Regions from separate parts of the Pseudomonas sp. GL-R-26 genome, predicted to be linked through region 1. Evidence: predicted binding sites of a transcription regulator. Region 1 holds the regulator's gene; each other region holds the start of a gene.
What was found. The regulator FliA, encoded in region 1, starts transcription of late flagellar genes. The targets are predictions, from matches to a motif close to CTAAAGTTTNNNNNNNNNNNGCCGNTAA.
Positions count from the first base shown of each region.

Region 1 (5,739 bases):
CAATGCAACCAATCGCCAGTTGTTCGCCGGCTTGCCGTTGACCGCCGCCGAACCGCTGATCGAGCCGACCTACGCCGAACCCCGTCGCCCCGCGCCAGCCGCTGCGCCAGCGTCCGGTGGTGTGGACCCGCGGGCGTTCGACTCGATGCGTTTCGAACTCAACAGCCTGCGCGAACTCATGGAAGTCCAACTGGGCTCCCTGGCCTGGAATCAGCTGCAAGGCAGCCGTCCGGACCAGGCCAACCTCTGGCGTCGCCTGCAACGCATCGGTCTGTCCGGCCCGCTGTCGCGCGACCTGCTGGGGATGATCACTGAAATCGAAGAACCTCGTCAGGCCTGGCGCATGTTGCTGGCGCACTTGGCGCGCATGATCGTTACCCCGGAAGTCGAGCCGCTGGAAGAGGGCGGTGTGATCGCCATGGTCGGCCCTGCCGGCATGGGCAAGACCACCACCCTGGCCAAGCTGGCTGCCCGTTACGTGCTCAAGTACGGCGCGCAGAACATTGCGCTGGTGAGCATGGACAGCTTCCGCATCGGTGCCCAGGAGCAGCTCAAGACCCTGGGGCGCATTCTTAATGTGTCGGTGACCCACGTCGATCCGGGCCAGTCCCTGGTGCAGGCGCTGGAACCCTTGCTGCGCAAACGCGTGGTGCTGATCGATACCGCCGGCCTGCAGGCCAGCGATCCGGCCCTGCGCATGCAGCTCGAAAGCCTGGCCGGTCGTGGCATCCGCTCGAAAAATTATCTGGTCCTGGCAACCACCAGCCAGAAACAGGTTCTAACGGCCGCTTATCACAGTTACAAGCGTTGCGGGCTCGCAGGCTGCATCCTGACTAAACTGGATGAAACGGCAAGTCTGGGCGAGGTGTTGAGCCTTGCCATCAGTCATGAACTGCCGGTGGCTTACCTGACCGATGGCCCGCGGATCCCGGATGATTTGCATCTGCCGCGCCGTCATCAATTGGTCAGTCGCGCCGTGAGCGTGCAAATGCAGGAAGAACCCAGCGAAGAAGCCATGGCTGACATGTTCGCTGACATCTACCACAGCCCGACCAAGCAGGTTGGCTGAGGTAATAATGAACAGTTTTTGTACCTACATCGATGGTCTGCCATGCATTGTTCCGTTTGTGAACGCGCAGCCAGTAATGTGGCCTCCGTCTATGCAAGACAAGGTAAAGAAATAACATGGGCAGCATGCATCCCGTACAGGTGATCGCGGTGACCGGCGGCAAAGGTGGCGTCGGGAAAACTAATGTGTCAGTGAACTTGTCCCTGGCTTTGGCCGAGCTTGGCCGGCGCGTCATGCTGTTGGACGCCGACCTGGGACTGGCGAACGTCGACGTTCTGCTGGGCCTGACACCCAAACGTACCCTGGCCGACGTGATCGAAGGCCGCTGCGAACTGCGCGATGTACTGCTGCAGGGACCCGGCGGCATCCGTATCGTTCCGGCCGCATCCGGCACTCAGAGCATGGTGCATCTGAGCCCCGCCCAACACGCCGGTCTGATCCAGGCCTTCAGTGATATCGGCGACAACCTCGACGTATTGGTGATCGACACCGCTGCGGGCATTGGTGAATCGGTAGTCAGTTTCGTTCGCGCAGCCCAGGAAGTGCTGCTGGTGGTGTGCGACGAGCCGACCTCGATTACCGATGCCTATGCCTTGATCAAGTTGCTGAACCGCGACTACGGCATGAACCGCTTCCGCGTCCTGGCCAACATGGCCCAGAGCCCGCAGGAAGGACGCAACCTGTTCGCCAAGTTGACCAAGGTCACGGATCGCTTCCTCGACGTCGCCCTACAATACGTCGGCGCGGTGCCCTACGACGAAAGCGTGCGCAAGGCCGTGCAGAAGCAGCGCGCCGTCTACGAGGCCTTCCCGCGTTCCAAGTGCTCGCTGGCGTTCAAGGCCATCGCGCAGAAGGTCGATACCTGGCCGCTGCCTGCCAACCCGCGCGGGCACCTGGAGTTTTTCGTCGAGCGGCTCGTGCAGCAGACAGCAGGACCTGTTCTATGACAGCCAGCGGCTACAACCTCTACAAGAAGTCGGCACGTGATGCGCAGTACGAGCTGATCGAGCGTTACGCGCCGCTGGTTAAACGCATTGCCTACCACTTGCTGGCGCGTTTGCCGGCCAGTGTCCAGGTCGAAGACCTGATCCAGGCCGGGATGATCGGCCTGCTTGAAGTGTCGACCAAATATGACGCCAGCAAAGGCGCCAGTTTCGAGACGTACGCGGGCATTCGAATCCGCGGCGCCATGCTCGATGAAGTGCGCAAGGGGGATTGGGCGCCACGTTCGGTTCACCGCAATACGCGCATGGTCAGCGATGCCATTCGCTCGATTGAAGCTAAAACCGGCCGTGACGCTAAAGATCACGAAGTTGCGGCCGAACTCCAATTGAGTCTCGATGATTACTACGGGATTTTGAACGACACCCTGGGCAGCCGGCTGTTCAGTTTCGACGACCTGTTGCAGGACGGCGAACACGAAGGGCTGCACGAGGATGGCGCGAGTGCTCATCTCGAGCCGTCACGCGATCTGGAAGATGAACGCTTCCAGGCTGCGCTGGCGGATGCGATTGCCAATTTGCCGGAGCGTGAGCGACTGGTGTTGGCGCTGTACTACGATGAAGAGTTGAACCTCAAGGAAATCGGTGAGGTCCTGGGGGTCAGCGAATCGCGGGTCAGCCAGTTACACAGCCAGTGCGCGGCCCGTTTGCGGGGGCGTTTGGGGGAGTGGCGAGCGCGCTGAAGGCAGTGTGGGGACACTGCGAACGAGGCTGGTGTGGTGTTGAACTGCGCCGGTCGCGATCTGTTGTGCTCCAGACAGTCATTGAGTGCTTTGCCGGATTGATTGAAATGGCGCGTTCAGGTGCTGGGCGCGTTTAAGACTGCTTGGAGGTCGAATTGGACAAGAACATGAAAATCCTCATCGTTGATGACTTCTCAACGATGCGGCGGATCATCAAGAACCTGCTGCGTGACCTTGGGTTCACCAACACCGTCGAGGCCGACGATGGCACTACCGCCATCCCGGTGCTCAACAGCGGAAGCATCGACTTTCTGGTAACGGACTGGAACATGCCTGGCATGACCGGTATCGATCTGCTGCGCCACGTGCGTGCCGATGAAAAGCTCAAGCACCTGCCGGTGCTGATGGTGACCGCTGAAGCCAAGCGCGAGCAGATCATCGAAGCGGCCCAGGCCGGCGTTAACGGCTATGTGGTCAAGCCCTTCACGGCCCAGGCGTTGAAAGAAAAAATCGAGAAGATTTTCGAACGCATCGGTTGATGAGTGCGCCACGGGGGAGCTATGGGCAATAACGAAACTTCATTGGGCGATTTTGAATCGACCCTGAAAAAACACGCCGTCGAATTGGTCGCGAGCCTTGAAAAAGGCAAGTTCGGCGACGCGGTGCAATTGATCCATGAGCTCAACCAGACCCGTGACCGCGGCCTGTATCAGGAAGTGGGCAAGCTCACTCGCGAACTGCATAGCGCGATCGTCAATTTCCAGATTGACCCGCACATGCCGCAAGCCGAAGAAGTGTCGCAGATCACCGACGCCACCGAGCGCCTGGGGTATGTGGTCAAGCTGACCGAGGCTGCGGCCAACCGCACCATGGATCTGGTGGAAAGTGCCACGCCGCTGGTCAATGGCCTGGCGGATGAAGCCAAGGTGTTGAGCGCGGACTGGGGGCGCTTCATGCGTCGCGAAGTCGGCGCCGAAGAGTTTCGTGAACTGGCCCGGCGGGTAGACGGGTTCCTGACGCGCAGCGGCACGGACAATCGCGCGGTGTCGGGCAACCTCAACGACATCCTGCTCGCCCAGGATTACCAGGACCTCACGGGCCAGGTGATCAAGCGTGTGACCCAGTTGGTCACCGAAGTTGAAAGCAACCTGCTCAAGCTCGTGCTGATGGCCAGTCAGGTGGACCGCTTTGCGGGCATCGAACATGACCGTGAAGCGATGCTTGCTGAAAAAGATCCACAAAAACATCTCTCTCAGGGTGAAGGTCCGCAGATTCATGCCGATAAGAGAGAAGACGTTGTGTCCGGTCAGGACGATGTGGACGATTTGTTATCCAGCCTGGGATTTTAGAGTTTTAGAATTTTAGGTTTTTTGGGTTTTTAGACCTGTAGGAGCACCCCCCTTAATGAGCTTCGGCGCCGATGAAGAGATCCTTCAGGATTTCCTGGTTGAGGCCGGCGAGATTCTAGAGCAACTGTCCGAGCAACTGGTCGAGCTGGAAAGCCGTCCGGATGATGCGGATCTGCTCAATGCAATTTTTCGCGGTTTTCACACTGTAAAAGGGGGCGCCGGCTTCCTCCAGCTCAACGAGCTGGTGGAGTGCTGCCACATCGCCGAGAACGTGTTCGACATCCTGCGCAAGGGTGAACGTCGCGTCGACTCGGAACTGATGGACGTGGTTCTCGAAGCGCTGGACGCGGTGAACAGCATGTTCAGCGAAGTCCGCGAACGCAGCCCGATCACGGCCGCGACACCGGAACTGCTCGCGGCGCTGGCACGTCTGGCCGAGCCGCAATCGGCTGACGAGGTGGCTGCCGCACCTGTCGCCGCCTTGGTCGAAGCGCCTGTGGCTGAAGCCGAATCGGGCGATATCACCGACAATGAATTCGAACAACTGCTGGACTCGCTGAATGCCGTCAAGGCCCAGGCCGAGGCCCCAGTGGCTGCTCCAGCGCCTGCCAGCAATGCTGCCGGCAGCGACGAAATCACCGATGCCGAGTTCGAGTCGTTGCTCGATCAACTGCACGGTAAAGGCCAGTTCGCCGTCGATGCGGTGGTCCCGGCACCGGCTGCGCCAGAAGCACCGAAAGCGGCCGGCGACAGTTCCGATATTACGGACGACGAATTCGAAGCACTGCTCGACCAACTGCACGGCAAGGGTAACTTTGCTGTCGAAGCGCTGGAGTCGGCCATTGCTTCGGTGCCTGCAGCCGCAGCACCAAGCGCGGTGGCGGCCGGCAGCGATCTGATTTCCGATCACGAGTTCGAAGCGCTGCTCGACGAATTGCACGGCAAAGGCAAGTTCACAGAAGTGGGCGCAACGGCTGGAACGGCAACCGGCGCCAACGCCTCGGTTGCGGCACCGGCAGTCAAGGCTGTGGCGCCGAAACCCGTGGCCAAGGCTCCTGAGCCAAAAGCCGAAACACCGGCCCCTGTGGTCGCTGCTGCACCGGCTGCTGCCCGCGCCCCGGCCGCGCCTCCTGCGGAAAAACCGGCGAGCGAAGCCGAGACCACCGTGCGCGTCGATACCGCGCGTCTCGACGAGATCATGAACATGGTCGGCGAGTTGGTGCTGGTGCGTAACCGCCTGGTCCGCCTGGGCCTCAACAGCGGCGACGAAGCCATGTCCAAGGCTGTGTCGAACCTCGACGTGGTCACCGCCGACCTGCAGACCGCGGTCATGAAGACCCGGATGCAACCGATCAAGAAAGTCTTCGGGCGCTTCCCGCGCCTGGTTCGCGACCTGGCTCGCCAGCTCAAGAAAGAGATCAACCTGGAACTGGTTGGCGAAGAAACCGACCTCGACAAGAACCTCGTCGAGGCCCTGGCCGACCCGCTGGTCCACTTGGTGCGCAACGCGGTCGACCACGGCATCGAATCACCGGAAGAACGCGAAGCCTCGGGCAAGGCCCGGGGCGGCAAGGTCATCTTGGCGGCCGAGCAGGAGGGCGATCACATCCTGCTGTCGATCTCCGATGACGGCAAAG
Region 1 is NZ_JAGYGI010000021.1:9,612-15,350, forward strand. It holds gene flhF (flagellar biosynthesis protein FlhF) at 1-1,069, shown strand, start outside; gene fleN (flagellar synthesis regulator FleN) at 1,186-2,016, shown strand; gene fliA (RNA polymerase sigma factor FliA) at 2,013-2,753, shown strand; gene KGA96_RS20700 (chemotaxis response regulator CheY) at 2,921-3,292, shown strand; gene KGA96_RS20705 (protein phosphatase CheZ) at 3,314-4,102, shown strand; gene KGA96_RS20710 (chemotaxis protein CheA) at 4,158-5,739, shown strand, end outside.

Region 2 (5,739 bases), on a different contig from region 1:
GCTTGGCACCCATCTCACCAACACCACCGAACAACTGTTGTAGGAGTGAGCCTGCTCGCGATGACTGTGTATCAGTCACCGGATATGTCGAATGTGAAACCGCTCTCGCGAGCAGGCTCACTCCTACAGGGGATTTGCGGTGTGTGGGAGAGATATTGCGGACAAAAAAACGGGAGCCCCTGAGGACTCCCGTTTTTTTGACAACACCAACGAAATCACTTCGCCTGGTAAATGATCCCCGGGCTGCACTGGACCATCTGGTAATGATCCGGCAAACCGTTCAACGCTTCGGAAGCGCCGAGGAACAGGTAACCGCCTGGCTTCAACGTGCTGTGGATACGCAGCAGGATGTCCTTCTTTACCTCGGCGGAGAAGTAGATCAACACGTTGCGGCAAAACACGATGTCGAACTTGCCGAGGCTCGCGTAGCTGTCCAACAGGTTGAACGAGCGAAACTCCACCCGACTCTTGATCGGCGCCTTGATCGCCCAGCGCCCAGGCCCTTTCGGGTCGAAATAACGCTGCAGGCGCTCAGGCGACAGACCGCGGCCGATGGCCAGGCTGTCGTACTCGCCGGTCTTGCAGTTGTTCAGCATGGTGCCGGACAGATCGGTGGCAACAATCTGCACGCCCATCCGCAACTGGCCCATGTTGACCCGCTCGAACTCGTCGATGGACATCGACAGCGAATACGGTTCCTGACCCGACGAGCACGCTGCCGACCAGATGCGCAGGCGCTGGCCGGGACTGGCCTTGATCGCTTCGGGCAGTACCTTGTTCTTCAAGACTTCAAACGGGTAGGTGTCACGAAACCACAGGGTTTCGTTGGTGGTCATGGCATCCACCACCTGCTCGCGCAGACCGCTGCGCGGCTGGGTCTGCATGCGCTGAACCAGTTCCCCCAAAGACTTGATGCCTTGCTGTTCCATCAGTTTGTTGAGACGGCTGGAGACCAGGTACTGCTTGTTTTCACCGAGCAAAATGCCACAGGCTTTTTCCAGGAATACCCGGAACTGTTCGAAATCCAAATTACCCGTAGACAATGATGCCGCCTCTTAAATCGTGTTGACTGCCAGGAGCACGGGCCCCTAGCTGATATCTGCTGCTTTGATCCGGTCGACTACCCGGGATGCCAGGTCATCAGGACGGAACTTGGCCAGGAAGTCATCGGCACCGACCTTCTTGACCATCGCCTGATTGAATACCCCCGACAACGAAGTATGCAGGATGATATGAAGCTTTTGCATGCGCGGGTCGTTGCGGATTTCCGCCGTCAGGGTGTACCCGTCCATCTCCGGCATCTCGATGTCGGAGATCATCATCAGGAACTCTTCTTCCGGCTTCTTGCCCTCGTCGACCAGTTTGCGCAGGTAGTCCAGCGCTTGCCGACCGTCGTTCAACGCCACCACTTCGACGCCGACCGTTTGCAGGCAACGCGTGACCTGCTTGCGCGCCACCGACGAGTCGTCGACCGTCAGCACGCGCAACGAAAGCGCCTTGTGCTGGGTTTCGACATCCACTACACCGACGGAAATCGCTTCCGGCGTCGGCGCCACTTCCGCCAGCACCTTCTCGACGTCGATTATTTCGACCAACTGATTGTCGACCCGCGTCACCGCCGTGAGGTAGTGATCGCGCCCGGTGCCCTTGGGCGGTGGATGGATCTCCTCCCAGTTCATGTTGACGATGCGCTCCACCGAGCGCACCAGGAAACCCTGGGTCTTGGTGTTGTACTCCGTGATGATCACGAAGGGGTTGTTCTTGTCCTTCAACGCGCCGGAGCCAGTTGCCATCGCCAGATCAAGGATTGGAATGGTCGCCCCCCGGATGTTCGCCACGCCGCACACGACAGGACTGGACTTGGGCATCAGCGTCAGTTTGGGGCATTGCAGCACCTCCCGAACCTTGAACACGTTGATCCCGTACAGTTGCTGGCCGTCGAGACGGAACAACAACAGTTCAAGGCGATTCTGCCCCACCAGTTGCGTGCGCTGGTTTACCGAATCCATTACACCAGCCATGCCCAGACTCCTACGCCAACGCCAAGTGTTGTTGCGACGCGCCTTCATCACTAAACGGCACGGCGCTTGCTTTTTTAATCGTTATGAACACAGAACCGACATTTTTTCGACGCCTGACCACACCCTATCGCAAATTGCTCGGCGTGCTGGCGGCTGTTTGCCTGTTCAACGCTGGCAGCCCTGCCCTTGCTGACGCGGTTACCTTGCCTGACATGCTTATCGGCGTCACTCAGGGCTTTCTTGAATTCACCGTAGAAGACTATCTGGCTACCAGTCAAACGGAAGGTCGCTACGAGATCCAGGTCAACCAGCTCGATCCGCGCATGCACATGCCCATGTGCGACAAGGAATTGACAGCAACGCTCGAGAGTCCCAAGCCGCTGGGACGGGTCACGGTCAAGGTTCGCTGCGAGGGCGCGTCCCCCTGGACGGTGTTCGTACCCGCTCAAGTCCGCCTGTTTCGCGATGTCGTGACCAGCGCCCGACCACTGCGCCGCGCCGCCATTGTCGAGCCTGGGGATGTGGTCCTGCGCGAGCGCGATATCAGCCTCACCAGCCAGGGCTACCTGACCTCCCTGGATCAGGCGATCGGGCAGCGACTGACCCGACCAATGGTCGCCGACCAGGTGATTACCCTGGTGCATATCGAACAGGCCGAAGTCATCCGCAAGGGTGATCAGGTGGTGATAACCGCCCGCAGCGGTACCCTCAGCGTGCGCATGCCGGGCGAAGCGCTGTCAAACGGCAGCCTGAGCGAGCAGATCCGGGTGAAAAACCTCAATTCCCAACGAGTCATCAAGGCGCAGGTCATGGCGCCGGGGCAGGTGGAAGTGTCCATGTAAAGCGCTCTGTTCATCTGAATGTGGCGCTTGCCGCGGCGGTTCCCTAGACTGTGCTCCATGCAGGGCAAGCGCTGACGCGCGCAAGGTTCATTGATAAATGGGCCTAAAGTTTTCCAGGGAATGGCCGAAACCATGGCAAGCGTCCAAATTCCCAGAGGTTTTTTATCATGGTCATCGATTTCAGCCGTTTGAACAGCTCCTCGTCCCTGACGGGCAGTACACGTACCAGCACCAGTAAGGAAAGCGCCGAGGCCGGCAAATCCGCGCCGCTGGAGACCGCGGCCGAACAGGCCAGTACCGTCAAAAGCGGGGAATCGGTACATCTCAGCAATGAGGCTCAACAGTTGCAGAAGGTCACTGACAAGCTGCGCGATCAGCCTGCCGTCGACAACGCCCGCGTGGCCGAGTTGAAAGCAGCGATTGCCGATGGCAGCTATAAAGTCGACAGCAACCGTGTAGCCAGCAAACTGCTCAACTTCGAAGCCCAGCGCTAGGCCACCGCCGGCGCCAGGCTTTTGGACGCTTAAAACCCAAGGCCAGCCATGCACGACACTCATTTACTGCAACTGATCACCGACGACTTTGCTCCAGCGCAACACCTGCTGGAATTACTGCAGACCGAATCCCTCGCATTGCATGGTCGCGACATGCCATTGCTCGAGGACATCCTGGCGCAGAAACAGGCGTTGGTCGTTTTGCTCGAACAGCATGGCCGCAAGCGCAGTGAAATCCTCGCCAGCCTCAACCTGCCGACCAACCGTGGCGGTCTGGAGCAATTGGCCGGCCAGTCAAGCATTGGCGAGCAGTTGCTGGCGCAAAGTGACGTGCTGACCGATCTCCTGGCCCAGTGCCAGGCCATCAACGCCAACAACGGCCAGTCGATCCTCACTCAGCAGGCCGCTACGGCCACCCAGCTGAAAATCCTCAACGGCGGTGAAACCCCGGCGCTTTACGATGCCAGCGGAACATTCTCCAAGCTTGCCAAGCCGCGCCCGCTCAGTCAGGCATGAGCCGGTCAATGCCCCCGCTCTATCAAGACGCACAACATACTGGCAAACTGCTAGCCTGCCGTAGTCAAATTTTGTCTGGAGATTGATTAACCGTGTCCAATGCCTTATCCGTGGATGATGCTCCGCAGCCACCCAAGGTGCTCTCCACGCCCTTGGAAATCTCCAGCAACCTGCGCCAGCTGCTCGAAAGCCATGACCCGCTGATCATCACGTTCCACGAGCGCAGCCAGCGCTTCCAGAGCTATCTGGTGGACCTGGACCGTGACAGCAACATGATTGCCCTGGACGAAATGATTCCCCGTGATGGCGAGCGCTATCTGCTGGCGGGCGAGCCGTTCCGGGTCGAAGGCTTCCACGAAGGCGTACGCATTGCCTGGGAAAGCAACGGCCAGTTGAACATCGACGAGTCCGCTGGCAGCCGCTGCTACCGCGGCCCCCTGCCCGATGAAGTGGTGTACCACCAGCGCCGCAATGCGTTCCGCGCCGCGCTGAAGCTGGCACAACTGGTCAACGTCAACCTTGACGGCGAAAAGCTCAAGGCGCCGATCAGCGGCAAGCTGCTGGATATTTCCGCCACCGGCTGCAAACTGCGTTTCGACGGCGACATCACCGGCAGCCTGCAACTGGGTCAGGTCTACGACCGTTTCACCGCCGACCTGCCCTTCGGCAAGATGACCGCGCCGGTCGAGTTGCGTTATCTGCATTTCGAAGAAAGGATTTCCACCACCTTCGCCGGCATTCGCTTCCACAACATGAGCGGGCTGGTGCAGCGTCAGGTCGAACGCTTCGTCTACCAGTTGCAACGCGAGGCGCGTCGCTTCGACAAAGACGACATGTGATAGAGCGTCAACAAAAAACGGGCAGTCCCTTGCGGTGACTGCCCGTTTTTTTGTGCCCCGATTTTAAGGCCTGGCCTCGGTAAAGCTTTGCTCGCGGCCCGAGTCAGGATCTTCTGGAGGCTGATCGGATTCAGGTCCTGATTCGGCTTCCGGTTCGACTGGAGGCTCCGGACTCACCGGATTGCACATCTGATCCTGCACCACCTGCTCATCAACACGCGGGTCGAGGCAGGCCACCAGTGGCGAACTCGTCATATTGTCCGGCATAGCCACGTGATGCAGCGGTGCGTCGTCGACCTGATGCAGGTTGGTCACTGCTTTCGGGCGAATCCGCCACACCAGTACCAACGCGAAGAAACTGAAGAAGGCGTAGAGCATCTGGCTGCCAAACAGCTTCATCAGCACACCTGCCACCAGCGGCCCGATACTCGCACCCACGCCATAGGTCACCAGCAACATTGCCGTCAAGGACACCCGGCGATCGCCTTCGACATGGTCATTGGAGAACGCCACCGCCAACGGATACAGGCAGAACTGCACCAGCGAACAGACGAAACCGGCGATAAACAGAACCTCCAACGGCACCTGCGGCATGATGGCCAGCGGTAGTGCGGCCAGGGCCAGGCTGAACGCGAAACTGCGGATCAACACGGCCCGATCGTAGCGGTCGGACAACCAGCCCAACGGCCACTGCACCAGCAGCCCGGCAAAAATGCAGCTACCCATGAACAGACCGACCTGTTCGGTGGACAACCCTTGCTGCGAGGCATACAGCGGCGCCAGACCATAGAACGAACCGACGATCAGGCCCGCCCCGAGCACCGTGCTCAATGACTGCGGCACGCGCTTGATAAAGAACCGTGGCTCCATCGGTGCCGGATGCAAGGGCGCCGGGTGAATCCGCCGGGTCAGGGCCACGGGTACCAGACAAAGCGCGAAGCACAGGGCGACCAACATCAGCAATTCAAGCCCCAGCCCTGGGTGCATGACCAGAATCAACTGCCCCAGCACCAGCCCCAGGTACGAA
Region 2 is NZ_JAGYGI010000005.1:86,282-92,020, reverse strand. It holds gene KGA96_RS07530 (hypothetical protein) at 1-43, shown strand, start outside; gene cheR (protein-glutamate O-methyltransferase CheR) at 216-1,043, opposite strand; gene KGA96_RS07520 (chemotaxis protein CheV) at 1,089-2,021, opposite strand; gene flgA (flagellar basal body P-ring formation chaperone FlgA) at 2,105-2,863, shown strand; gene flgM (flagellar biosynthesis anti-sigma factor FlgM) at 3,031-3,357, shown strand; gene KGA96_RS07505 (flagella synthesis protein FlgN) at 3,406-3,873, shown strand; gene KGA96_RS07500 (flagellar brake protein) at 3,966-4,712, shown strand; gene KGA96_RS07495 (MFS transporter) at 4,776-5,739, opposite strand, start outside.
Region 2: the regulator FliA is predicted to act here: its motif matches at 2,967-2,994, upstream of flgM (flagellar biosynthesis anti-sigma factor FlgM).

Region 3 (5,739 bases), on a different contig from region 1:
GGGCTGGAGATCAAGGTCAAGCTGATCATCCTCACGTTGTTCGAACGTTATGTCCTCAGCGAGACCGATCAGCTTTACGCAGAAGCCAATCAGCTGCTGCTCGCCACCGGTGTGTTGCCCGACCTGAAACCGGCGCCGGTGTGTCGTACTACCGACCGACCTGACATCAGCGTTCAGGATGGACCGACCGATGAGGGCCCCGATCCGGTCTGCTTGCCGATCGATGAAAGTGTCCAGGAGGCTTTCGCCGCGTTGCAGGTCCTGCTGCTCAACGTTCGCGGCAGCCTGTCGCCTGTGCTGGAAGTCAGTGCCACGGCACAGCCGATTTCCACGCGCGATCTGTTGCGCCTGCTTTCGCACTTGCAGCAATACGTGCCGGCACCGGCGGCCGTCGATGATTTTGATCTGCACAACCAGCTCGAACAGTTACTGACCCGGGTCAGTGTCAAAAGCGGCAGGTCACGGGTTTTCGGGGAGGCCGATGAGGATGTGATCAACCTGGTCGCCATGCTTTTCGAATGCATGCTCGATGATCGCAACCTGCCGGATTCCCTCAAGGTACTGATCGGCCGATTGCAGATTCCACTGGTCAAGGTGGCGGTGCTCGACAAGAGTTTCTTCAGCCGCAGCAGTCATCCGGCACGGCGTCTGCTCAACGAAATCGCCAACGCAGCCATGGGGTGGGGCGTCAGTGACGATCATGAGCGTGACAACCTTTACGTGCGCATCGACCAGGTCGTACAGCGTCTGTTGAATGACTTTGTCGATGATCCGGCGATATTTTCCGAACTGCTGGCTGACTTTCTCGCGTTTACCCAGGATGAGCGCCGTCGCAGCGAGTGGCTTGTGCAGTGCGTTCGCGACGCCGAGCACGGGCGGGCCAATTCGCCTGGGAAGGCGTCGATGATGGTCGAGGTGCAGGAGCCTGTCGATCAAATGCATCCAGGCTGCTGGGTGGAGTTTCAGGAAGACCCGGAAAATACCCTTCGCTGCAAACTGGTGGCTGTCATTGAAACCACCGGCAAATACATCTTCGTCAACCGCACTGGCATGAAAGTGCTCGAGCGCAGCCGCACCGACCTGGCCCAGGAGCTGCGCAACGGCGTGGCGCGAGTGCTTGACGACACCTTGTTGTTCGAGCGGGCACTGGAGTCGGTGATCGGCAACCTCAAGCGACTCAAACGCGGCAAGTGATCGCGCCCCGGGGGATTATCGCGGCATACTGTGCCAACACAGTCGACGTTGAAGGAATCGGTATGCAGTTGGACCTCGCGAGCGGTTGGATTCAGGGAGTGCATCACTGCCCTTCACCCAACTTCAATGCGCGCCCCACAGGCGAAGTTTCCCTGCTGGTGATCCACAACATCAGCCTGCCGCCGGCGCAGTTCGCCACCGGCAAGGTGCAGGAATTTTTCCAGAATCGTCTGGATGTCACCGAACACCCCTATTTTGAAGGGATCGCGGATTTGCGGGTGTCGGCGCACTTTCTGATCGAGCGTGATGGTACCGTCACCCAGTTTGTTTCGTGCCTTGAGCGTGCGTGGCATGCGGGGGTCTCGAGCTTCGAGGGACGGGAAACCTGTAACGATTTTTCCGTGGGCATCGAACTCGAAGGCACGGATGATCTGCCGTTCACCGACGCGCAATACAGCGCGTTGACAGCCCTGACCCGCCAGTTGCAACAGGCGTTCACGGCAATCACGACGGAGCGCATCTGCGGGCACAGTGACATTGCACCGGGGCGCAAAACCGATCCAGGGCCGACGTTCGACTGGGCACGCTATCGTGCCGCCTTGGCACAAGAGGAAGGACGATGAGTTTTCTGGTGTTGCTGTTGGCGGTGTGGATCGAGAAGTTCTCGGCCTTGCGCCATCGGGTTCAGCGTGACAATGGCTGGACACACGAGCTGAACAAACTTGAAGCCAGCCCGCGACTTTCGAACCGACCATGGCTGGTGCTGGCGGCACTGGTCTTGTTGCCGGTGGCGTTGCTGGCTTTGCTGCTGGTCGTCATCGAGCCGGTGGCCTACGGGTTGCTGGCGTTGCCGATCCATTTGCTGGTGGTTATCTACAGCCTGGGGCGCGGTGATCTGCTGGGCGATCTCGGGCCGTTCCGCGATGCCTGGCGTCGGGAGGACCTGCAAGCGGCGGCCCATGTCGCCAAGCGCGACCTGGATATCTGTGCAGACAATGGCGAGCAGCTACTGGAGCAGGTCGAAGGGCATTTGCTGTGGGAGGCCTACCAGAGCTTTTTCGCGGTGATTTTCTGGTACTTCCTGTTGGGACCGGTCGCGGCGCTGAGTTATCGGCTGCTGGCGCTGGCCGAAGAACACGGGAAAAACCCTGCAGTGGTCGAGCGCGCCGGGCAACTGCGTCACGCCTTTGACTGGTTGCCGGTGCGTCTGCTGGCGGCGAGCCTGGCGTTGGTCGGCAATTTTGTCGCGGTCAGTCGGGTCATGCTGCATGAGCTGCTGAACTGGAACATCAGCGCCGCGCAATTGATCGTGAAAGTCGGGCTGGTGGCCGGTGAAATTCCGGCACCGGTGACCGGTGCGGAAGGTATCAACAATCTGGACCGCATTTGGGCGCTGCTGCTGCGTGCGGCGGTGCTCTGGTATGCTGGGTTTGCATTGTGGACGGTCCTGCATTAGTCCAGCAGTCAATGCCCCCTCGCCACTGGGCGATCACTAGTCCGAAGTGCTTCGCCCTGTCGTTAACCTTAAGTTACAAAACCTCCTGCCGATTTAAGTTATACAGAGATAGCGCCGAATAGTGGCTATCTGCTGTCTGTCTGCGCCTGCCAATAAAAAAAATAAGAAATTGAAGGGAGACATCCAGTGAAGAGCTTGCTCTATCCCGCTGTCGCACTGATGAACCGCCTGAGCTTCGGCATGAAGTTCAGCCTGATCAGCGTACTGTTCCTGGTGCCGATGCTGGTGACCAACTTCTATCTGGTGCGTGACTCCTATCGCGAATTCCAGGGCACGCGCATCGAACTGCAAAGTCTCGACCTGTTGGGCAACAGCCTGGCGTTGCGGCGCGATCTGGAAACCCTGAACAACCTGGTGCAGATCAATGTCAGCCTCGGCCAATCCGGCAAGGCCGGCAATGTCGAATCGAAAATCAGCGCCCTTGAGCAGAATATTTTGACTCGCCTGCAAGGGCTGACGGCGATGACCGGCGACCCGGAGCAGGTCGCGGTGTTTGATGGCAAACGCGATGAAATGATCGCCGCGTTCAAGGCCCAGCAAACGGAAAACTCCCTGCAAAGCAAAAGTGCCTTGATCGGCAAGCTGGTGGGCAGCGCGCAGATTTTCAGCCAGCTCATCACCAGCCAGTCCGGCCTCAGTCGCGACAACCAGAGCGACATGCGCCAGTTGAGCGAACTCGTCACCCTCGTCACGCCACGGGTCACCCAGATCCTGGGCGAAGGTCGGGCAATGGGCTCTTATTCGCTGGGGCAGGGGTTCATCAATTCGGCTTCAAGTACCCGTTTCGATGAATTGCTGGCGCAGATTGAAAAGCTCCAGGCCGAGTATGGCCTGAAGTTGCAGGATGCCCTGGGTTCCAGCAAGGCTGCGCGTGAGACCTTGGCCGCTCAGGCCGATAGCAGCCGGGCATCCTTGAAGAAAGCCAGCGAGCTGTTCGAAGAGCAAGTGGTCATGGCCGATACCCTCGATGCACCGTGGCAGGGCTTTTACGATCAGGTCACCGCCCTGATGGACCAGACCTACCAACTCAATGAAGCAACCCTGAAGTATCTCGGCCCGCAGTTGCAGCAACGCCTGGACCAGAACCGTACACACATGATCTTGCAGGCCGTGGCGCTGTCTGTGGTGTTTGTACTGATCTTCTACCTCTACGGCGGTTTCTATGCCTCGACCCGCACCACGCTCAAGCGCCTGGGAGCTGTGATGGACAAGGTGGCGGCCGGCGACATGACCGTGACCTTCAGCGCCCACAGCCGCGATGAGCTGGGGGAGTTGGGTGAGGTGTTCAACGGCACCGTGAAAAAGATCCATGACCTGATCGAGCGGGTGGGGCAGACCGTCAGTGAAGTCGAGCGTCAGGCCGGGCAAGTGGAAAACGTTTCCGCGCAAAGCAACCAGGCCGTCGCCGGGCAGCGCACGCAGATCGAACAAGTGGCTACGGCCATGAACCAGATGTCAGCCACTTCCCAGGAGGTCGCGCGCAGTGCCGCCGCGGCGGTGAGCAGTGCCCACAGTGTCAACGACGAGACCATCAGTGGCCGCGGCCTGGTGGAGTCGCAGCAAGGCAGCATTGCCGCGCTGGCCAACGAGATCGATCAATCGGTGCTGGTGATCAACCAACTGGCCAGCGACAGCCAGTCCATCAGCCGCGTACTCGAAGTGATCAAGAGCATCGCCGAGCAGACCAACCTGCTGGCGCTCAATGCCGCCATCGAGGCCGCACGGGCCGGTGAGCAGGGCCGTGGTTTCGCCGTGGTAGCCGATGAAGTCCGGACCCTGGCCAAGCGAACCCAGCAATCGACCGAAGAAATCGAACAGATGATCGCCAGGCTCCATGGTGGTGTCGGCGCGGCGGTCAAGGCCATGGGTACCAGCCATGAAATGGCCAGCGGCACGGTGGGGCAGTCGGAGAAGGTCCAGCAGGCGCTGGAAAACATCCTGGGAGCGGTCGGCATGATCGTCGACCAGAACCAGCAGATTGCCGCCGCCGTGGAGCAGCAAACCGCCGTGGCCCACGACATCGACCAGAACATCGTCGAGATCAATCGCGCCGGCGAGCGTACCGCTGAAGGTGCGCATCAGACCGAAGACGCCAGCCGGGCGTTGTCGGCCCAGGTCGTGGAGTTGAAGCAGTTGATCAGCGCGTTTCGGGTCTGAAGGCGTCCTGGGATCCTGTGGGAGCAAGCCCGCTCCCACAGGGTTTGGAGTGCTGTCGGAAAGTTTTGTAATACTTTTTCCCTTTCCAGGTGGGAGTCCTCCTGATTCTCTTCGTGCGCTGGCATTTTGAGTTCAATCAAGGAAGATTAACGCGGCTTACCGCCTGGAGGAGGCTTGCTCATGTCTGCTGCAACAATAGGAGTCCAGGGGCGCTGTGCGCATTGTCAGCGCACGTTGCTGCTGCAACCCTGGCAACTCAATGCCATTGCGATCAATGAAGCGTTTACCTGTACTCACTGTCAGAAACGCGTTCAGTTAAGTTGTCCGGAACAGATCCGGCGCTTCAAGTCCCTCGACTCTTTTTCACTGTTGCGCGCCAGCCTGCGGGTGATGGTCTGCACCGCATTGCTGGTGGCGTTGGTGATGGAGTGGGTGGGAATGCTCAGCGTCATCGAACAGCTGAATGCTTCGCTGATCGTCTTGTTCGTGTATTTCGCGGTGGTCCGTTACTTCCGTCGGCGCCAGCACCTGACGCTGATCCTGGAAGTTGCCAGGGCTCACGCTGACTGATTACCAGCCGAACACTTCGCAGCTGTTGGCGGTGCTGGCAGCCGCCAGTCGTTCCGGGCTGATCGCCATCCATTGCGCCAGTGCCGTGCAGATCGCCGGCAGGTGTGCCGGGCTGTTGCGCTGGCCGGGGAACATGGCAGGGGCCATGTCCGGGGAGTCGGTTTCCAGCACCACCGAATCCAGTGGCAGTTCGCCGAGCACGCGGTGCATGCGCAGCGCCTGCGGCCAGGTCGGGGCGCCACCAAGGCCGAGCTTGAAACCAAGCTTGATGTATTCCCGAGCTTCCTCCTGGCTGCCGGCGA
Region 3 is NZ_JAGYGI010000015.1:148,846-154,584, forward strand. It holds gene KGA96_RS17550 (DUF1631 domain-containing protein) at 1-1,194, shown strand, start outside; gene ampD (1,6-anhydro-N-acetylmuramyl-L-alanine amidase AmpD) at 1,257-1,817, shown strand; gene ampE (regulatory signaling modulator protein AmpE) at 1,814-2,650, shown strand; gene KGA96_RS17565 (methyl-accepting chemotaxis protein) at 2,837-4,867, shown strand; gene KGA96_RS17570 (hypothetical protein) at 5,048-5,437, shown strand; gene KGA96_RS17575 (TatD family hydrolase) at 5,438-5,739, opposite strand, start outside.
Region 3: the regulator FliA is predicted to act here: its motif matches at 2,718-2,745, upstream of KGA96_RS17565 (methyl-accepting chemotaxis protein).

Region 4 (5,739 bases), on a different contig from region 1:
AAGTTCACGGGCTAGTTGCAGTGCGTCCACACCGTTATCGGTTTCTGCAATAACTTCGTAGCCATGACGCTCCATTAGCATACGTACCGCAAGACGAATGACGGGGTGATCATCCACGATCAGCACTTTATTCATGGGCAAGTCCAATTTTCGCTGTTCGAATTTTTAGAGCCCGCACAATAGCCTAGTCGTTTCACCCATGGCATGTCGCCCCTCCCAGCCACCCACACCAAGAGACATACCCTACAAACAACACGGATTCCTCCTACAAAAATCCCTCGAACAGAATGAATTGAAAACTGTATCAGCGTCAGTCTGTCGCACTTTCCAGCCGGCACCCCTGTCGATTTACGACCAAAATTTTCCGAGAGCCAGCTTGATCTGTCGCACTCTGACAAGCATTAGCCTCTATCTCTCAGTTAAAACGTAACTGATATTTACGCATTCAACCCTCACACCAGAAATATCACACATCAAGCATCCAATTACTCTTACAGCAAATAATATTTTTTGAGCAATCATTAAAACACACCCCACACTCAAGAACCCCAAGAGCAATACAACAAACAAATTAAAACCTGTCAAAAACCAACAAACAATAAAAATCACTACAATAACCAGCACATCGGCCCAACCTCATAAACCACTCGAGAACAGACAACCCGCATGAGTACAGAATATGATAAAAAAACGAATCACCAACCCAATGACAATTATCGCAATATTCGCAGCACTCTCTGAAACTTCGGCAGCCGTATCTCTCCCCTTCCTTGATCAGGAGGAAAGAGAGCTCTACGTCTGGTTCCTGATCAGTTTTCCGTTCTATTTACTTTTACTTTTTTTCGCAACACTCAACTTCAACTATAAATCACTTTATGCGCCTTCCGATTTTGAAAAGGGAAAGCACTTCATGAAGGTCATGGATGATGTTGGGCGGTCGGAAAAAAAAGCGTCCGGGAAGTCGTCTGAAAACCCCGCTCTGAAAACGTCAACGAATGACTGGCAGTCAGCTCGCACGCCCTGTGGCGCACAGGACCCACCAACCGGGATTGGTCTGCAAACCACTGTCTCTGTTCAGCATTACCTTCAGCTGCCGGAGCCAGTAAAAGACGTGTACATCGTTGATGTACGCTGGATGAGCAAAGAGGTCGAGTTTGGAGCGCTGCTGGAGAAAATCCAGAGGCCACGGGAAAAGGCGGCATACGTGATTCTGTTTGTCACTTGTGCAGTTTCGGAGAAATTACTGAAAGCCAGTGCGCTTGAACATTCAAAGCAGGCCAACAAGCGCAGTGCTGCCGTTTATGTAGCCTACAATCTCGACTCGCACCGGTTGTCTGTCATTGATCAGGCCGGGCAACCGGCGAGCAACAACCTGTAGTACAGGTCAGGCCATTGAGCAGGAGAAAAACAGGAAATCATCAGCGGAAACGAAAACACCCGACAACGCAGTAACTGGCGTCACGCCCCGTTTTCAGGTACCTGACCTCGTCGAGGACGAGGTCAGGCATCCATCACGACTTCAAAGGTCTCAGAACAGCTTCCGGCCTTTGTTCGCCGCAATGCGCATGCGCAGGGCGTTGAGCTTGATGAAGCCCGCAGCATCCGCCTGGTTGTACGCGCCGCCATCTTCTTCGAAGGTAGCGATGTTGGCGTCGAACAGCGAGTCGTCGGACTTGCGGCCAGTGACGATCACATTGCCCTTGTACAGCTTCAGGCGCACAACGCCGTTCACGTTGACCTGGGACGCATCGATCATCTGTTGCAGCATCAGACGCTCAGGGCTCCACCAGTAGCCGGTGTAGATCAGGCTGGCGTACTTGGGCATCAACTCGTCCTTGAGGTGAGCCACTTCGCGGTCCAGGGTGATCGATTCGATCGCACGGTGGGCACGCAGCATGATGGTGCCGCCAGGAGTTTCGTAGCAGCCACGGGACTTCATGCCCACGTAGCGGTTCTCGACGATGTCGAGACGGCCGATACCGTGTTCGCCACCGATACGGTTCAGGGTCGCCAGCACGGTGGCCGGAGTCATTTCGACGCCGTCCAGCGCGACGATGTCGCCGTTGCGGTAGGTCAGTTCCAGGTACTGCGCCTTGTCTGGAGCGTTTTCCGGGGAAACGGTCCAGCGCCACATGTCTTCTTCGTGCTCGGTCCAGGTGTCTTCCAGCACGCCGCCTTCATAGGAGATGTGCAGCAGGTTGGCATCCATGGAGTACGGGGACTTCTTCTTGCCGTGGCGCTCGATCGGGATCGCGTGCTTATCGGCGTAATCCATCAGCTTTTCACGGGACAGCAGGTCCCATTCACGCCAAGGGGCAATCACTTTCACACCAGGCTTCAAGGCGTACGCGCCCAGTTCGAAACGAACCTGGTCGTTGCCTTTGCCGGTGGCGCCATGGGAAATGGCGTCAGCGCCGGTTTCGTTGGCGATTTCGATCAGGCGCTTGGCGATCAGCGGACGAGCGATGGAAGTACCCAGCAGGTACTCGCCTTCGTAAACGGTGTTGGCGCGGAACATCGGGAAAACGAAATCGCGCACGAACTCTTCGCGCAAGTCGTCGATGTAGATCTCTTTGACGCCCATGGCCTGAGCCTTGGCGCGTGCAGGTTCGACCTCTTCGCCCTGACCCAGGTCAGCGGTGAAGGTCACCACTTCACAGTTATAAGTATCCTGCAGCCACTTGAGGATCACCGAAGTGTCCAGGCCGCCGGAATACGCCAGAACGACCTTGTTTACGTCCGCCATGCCATCACTCCACGGGATTCTACGGAAAGCCGGGAAGTCTACCGCTCATGCAGAATAATTTACAGTGGCGCGACAGCTTATGACGACGAAGCGACAGATTATGTCGAGAGGGCGACGATGACCAAAGAGTCAGGAAGTTGCCGAAACGGCCGCTTTCGTTGCTTGCGGGGCGACTTGTTCCGCGGGCGCTCCGCGCTCCAGGCGTACCGCTACTCGACGGTTCTTCGCGCGGTTGGTGTTGTTGGTGTTAGGCGCCACCGGATAACGCTCGCCATGGAAACGCAGGGTGATTTGCGACTCCTGGATGCCGTTGGCCTTGAAGAACTCCATCACTGCCAGGGCTCGGCGCCGCGACAGGTCGCGGTTGGTCAGGCGGTTGCCGCTGTTGTCGGAGTGACCGTCGAGCTCGATGTGATTGACCGTCGGATCGGCCTTCATGTACTCCAGCATCACCTGCAGCTTGGCTTTTGCGGCGCTGTCGAGTTCGATTCCACCGCCGGGGAAGCCGATTTCGGATTGCTTCACCTGTTCGAAATTCTGTGGCAACAGCTTCGCCACGCAACCTTGGTAGTCGGCAAACGCTTTGGTGAACCTGACCGGCAACAAGCGTACTTCCGACACCCGCCCATCCCCCGAGGAATGTCGAACCACCGGGCTGCGACCGTCCATCAGGCCACTGATCAGACGCCCGGCCTGAACCTGTGAGCTGTTGAACAATACGTTGCCACTGCCGATTCTCACCGTGCCCAGATTGATGTCGTCACGTCCCGGTTGCCACGGCGCGGCAGCGGCCAGCAGCGTCGCCGAGCCACCGCCGATCATCGGGTTGTAGGTTTTCAGACGAAACGTCGCCTGCTCGCCGGCACGACGCACGAACTCGCCCGAACCGAAATCGGTGATCGGCTGAGTCAGGCGGCATTCGAACTTGTCGCCTTCGACCGTCCACTCAATGTTCTCCAGAGGTGTCTGGAAAGTGAGCGCCATCGCCGGAAGGCTGGCAAACACACTGAGCAAGGCTAAATAACGCTGGCGCACGGGAGGCTCCACTGGTTTCTACAACAAAAAGACCGACACACACATGTTTACGGCATACCTGTTGGATATCGGAAGCTTCCTGCAAAACTTGATAGCGAGTGCCTGCAAGAGTCTTTTCCGGTAGCATTCCCTTGAGTTTGACCCGCCTGGAATCCCCTCATGTCCGACCGCCTGACCCTGCTGCGTCCCGACGACTGGCATATTCATCTTCGCGATGGTGCCGTGTTGACCAATACCGTCGCGGATGTCGCGCGCACCTTTGGCCGCGCCATCATCATGCCCAACCTGGTTCCACCGGTGCGCAACGCGGCCGAAGCCGACGGCTATCGCCAGCGGATTCTCGCTGCCCGACCGGCCGGCAGCCTGTTCGAGCCACTGATGGTCCTGTACCTGACCGACCGCACCCAACCTGAAGAAATTCGCGAGGCCAAGGCCAGCGGATTCATTCACGCCGCCAAGCTGTACCCGGCCGGCGCGACTACCAACTCGGACTCTGGTGTTACCAGCATCGACAAGATTTTCCCTGCACTTGAGGCCATGGCCGAAGTCGGGATGCCGTTGCTGGTTCACGGTGAAGTCACCCGTGGTGATGTCGACGTGTTCGACCGCGAAAAAATCTTCATCGATGAACACATGCGCCGTGTGGTCGAGCGCTTCCCGACCCTCAAAGTGGTCTTCGAGCACATCACCACCGCGGACGCCGTGCAGTTCGTCAACTCGGCTTCGGCCAACGTGGGCGCGACCATCACCGCGCACCACCTGTTGTACAACCGCAACCACATGCTGGTGGGCGGGATCCGGCCGCACTTCTATTGCCTGCCGATCCTCAAGCGCAATACCCACCAGGAAGCCCTGCTCGACGCCGCCACCAGTGGCAGCGAGAAGTTCTTCCTCGGCACCGACTCGGCCCCCCACGCCCAGCACGCCAAGGAAGCGGCGTGCGGTTGCGCCGGTTGTTACACCGCCTATGCGGCCATCGAGATGTATGCCGAAGCCTTCGAACAGCGCAATGCGCTGGACAAGCTCGAGGCCTTCGCCAGCCTCAACGGCCCTCGGTTCTATGGTCTGCCGGCCAACACCGATCGCATCACCCTGGTCCGCGAAGAGTGGACCGCCCCGACCAGCCTGCCATTTGGCGAGCTGACCGTTATCCCGCTGCGCGCCGGTGAAAAACTGCGCTGGCGCCTGCTGGAGGAACACGCGTGAGTGAAGACCATTTCGACGACGAACTGGAAGGCAATGGCGGCGGAGGCGGCCCTCGTCATCCAATGGCGGCCAGGTTCCGTGGTTACCTGCCGGTTGTCGTCGACGTAGAAACCGGTGGCTTCAATTCGGCCACCGATGCCCTGCTGGAGATCGCCGCGACCACCATCGCCATGGATGAAAAGGGTTTTGTTTACCCCGATCACACCTACTTCTTCCGTGTCGAGCCGTTCGAAGGCGCGAACATCGAAGCGGCGGCCCTGGAGTTCACCGGGATCAAGCTCGATCACCCGCTGCGCATGGCCGTGAGTGAAGAGTCTGCCCTGAACGATATCTTCCGCGGCGTGCGCAAGGCCCTCAAGGCCAATGGCTGCAAACGGGCGATCCTGGTCGGGCATAACAGCAGCTTCGACCTGGGCTTCCTCAATGCTGCTGTTGCGCGGCTGGACATGAAGCGCAATCCGTTCCATCCGTTCTCCAGTTTCGATACCGCAACGCTCGCCGGCCTCGCTTACGGTCAAACCGTACTGGCCAAGGCTTGCCAGGCAGCGGACATTGACTTCGACGGTCGCGAGGCTCACTCGGCTCGCTACGACACCGAGAAGACGGCAGAGCTGTTCTGCGGCATCGTCAATCGCTGGAAGCAGATGGGTGGCTGGGAAGATTTCGACGACTGAGTCGGCCTCGGTGTTATCCCGCCCATAAAAAAACCGGCCTTGATGGCTAATGCCGATCAGTTAAGCCTCATTGCTTGA
Region 4 is NZ_JAGYGI010000024.1:86,142-91,880, forward strand. It holds gene KGA96_RS22455 (response regulator transcription factor) at 1-135, opposite strand, end outside; gene KGA96_RS22460 (hypothetical protein) at 680-1,378, shown strand; gene KGA96_RS22465 (argininosuccinate synthase) at 1,529-2,746, opposite strand; gene KGA96_RS22470 (flagellar protein MotY) at 2,876-3,781, opposite strand; gene pyrC (dihydroorotase) at 3,941-4,987, shown strand; gene rnt (ribonuclease T) at 4,984-5,661, shown strand.
Region 4: the regulator FliA is predicted to act here: its motif matches at 3,847-3,874, upstream of KGA96_RS22470 (flagellar protein MotY).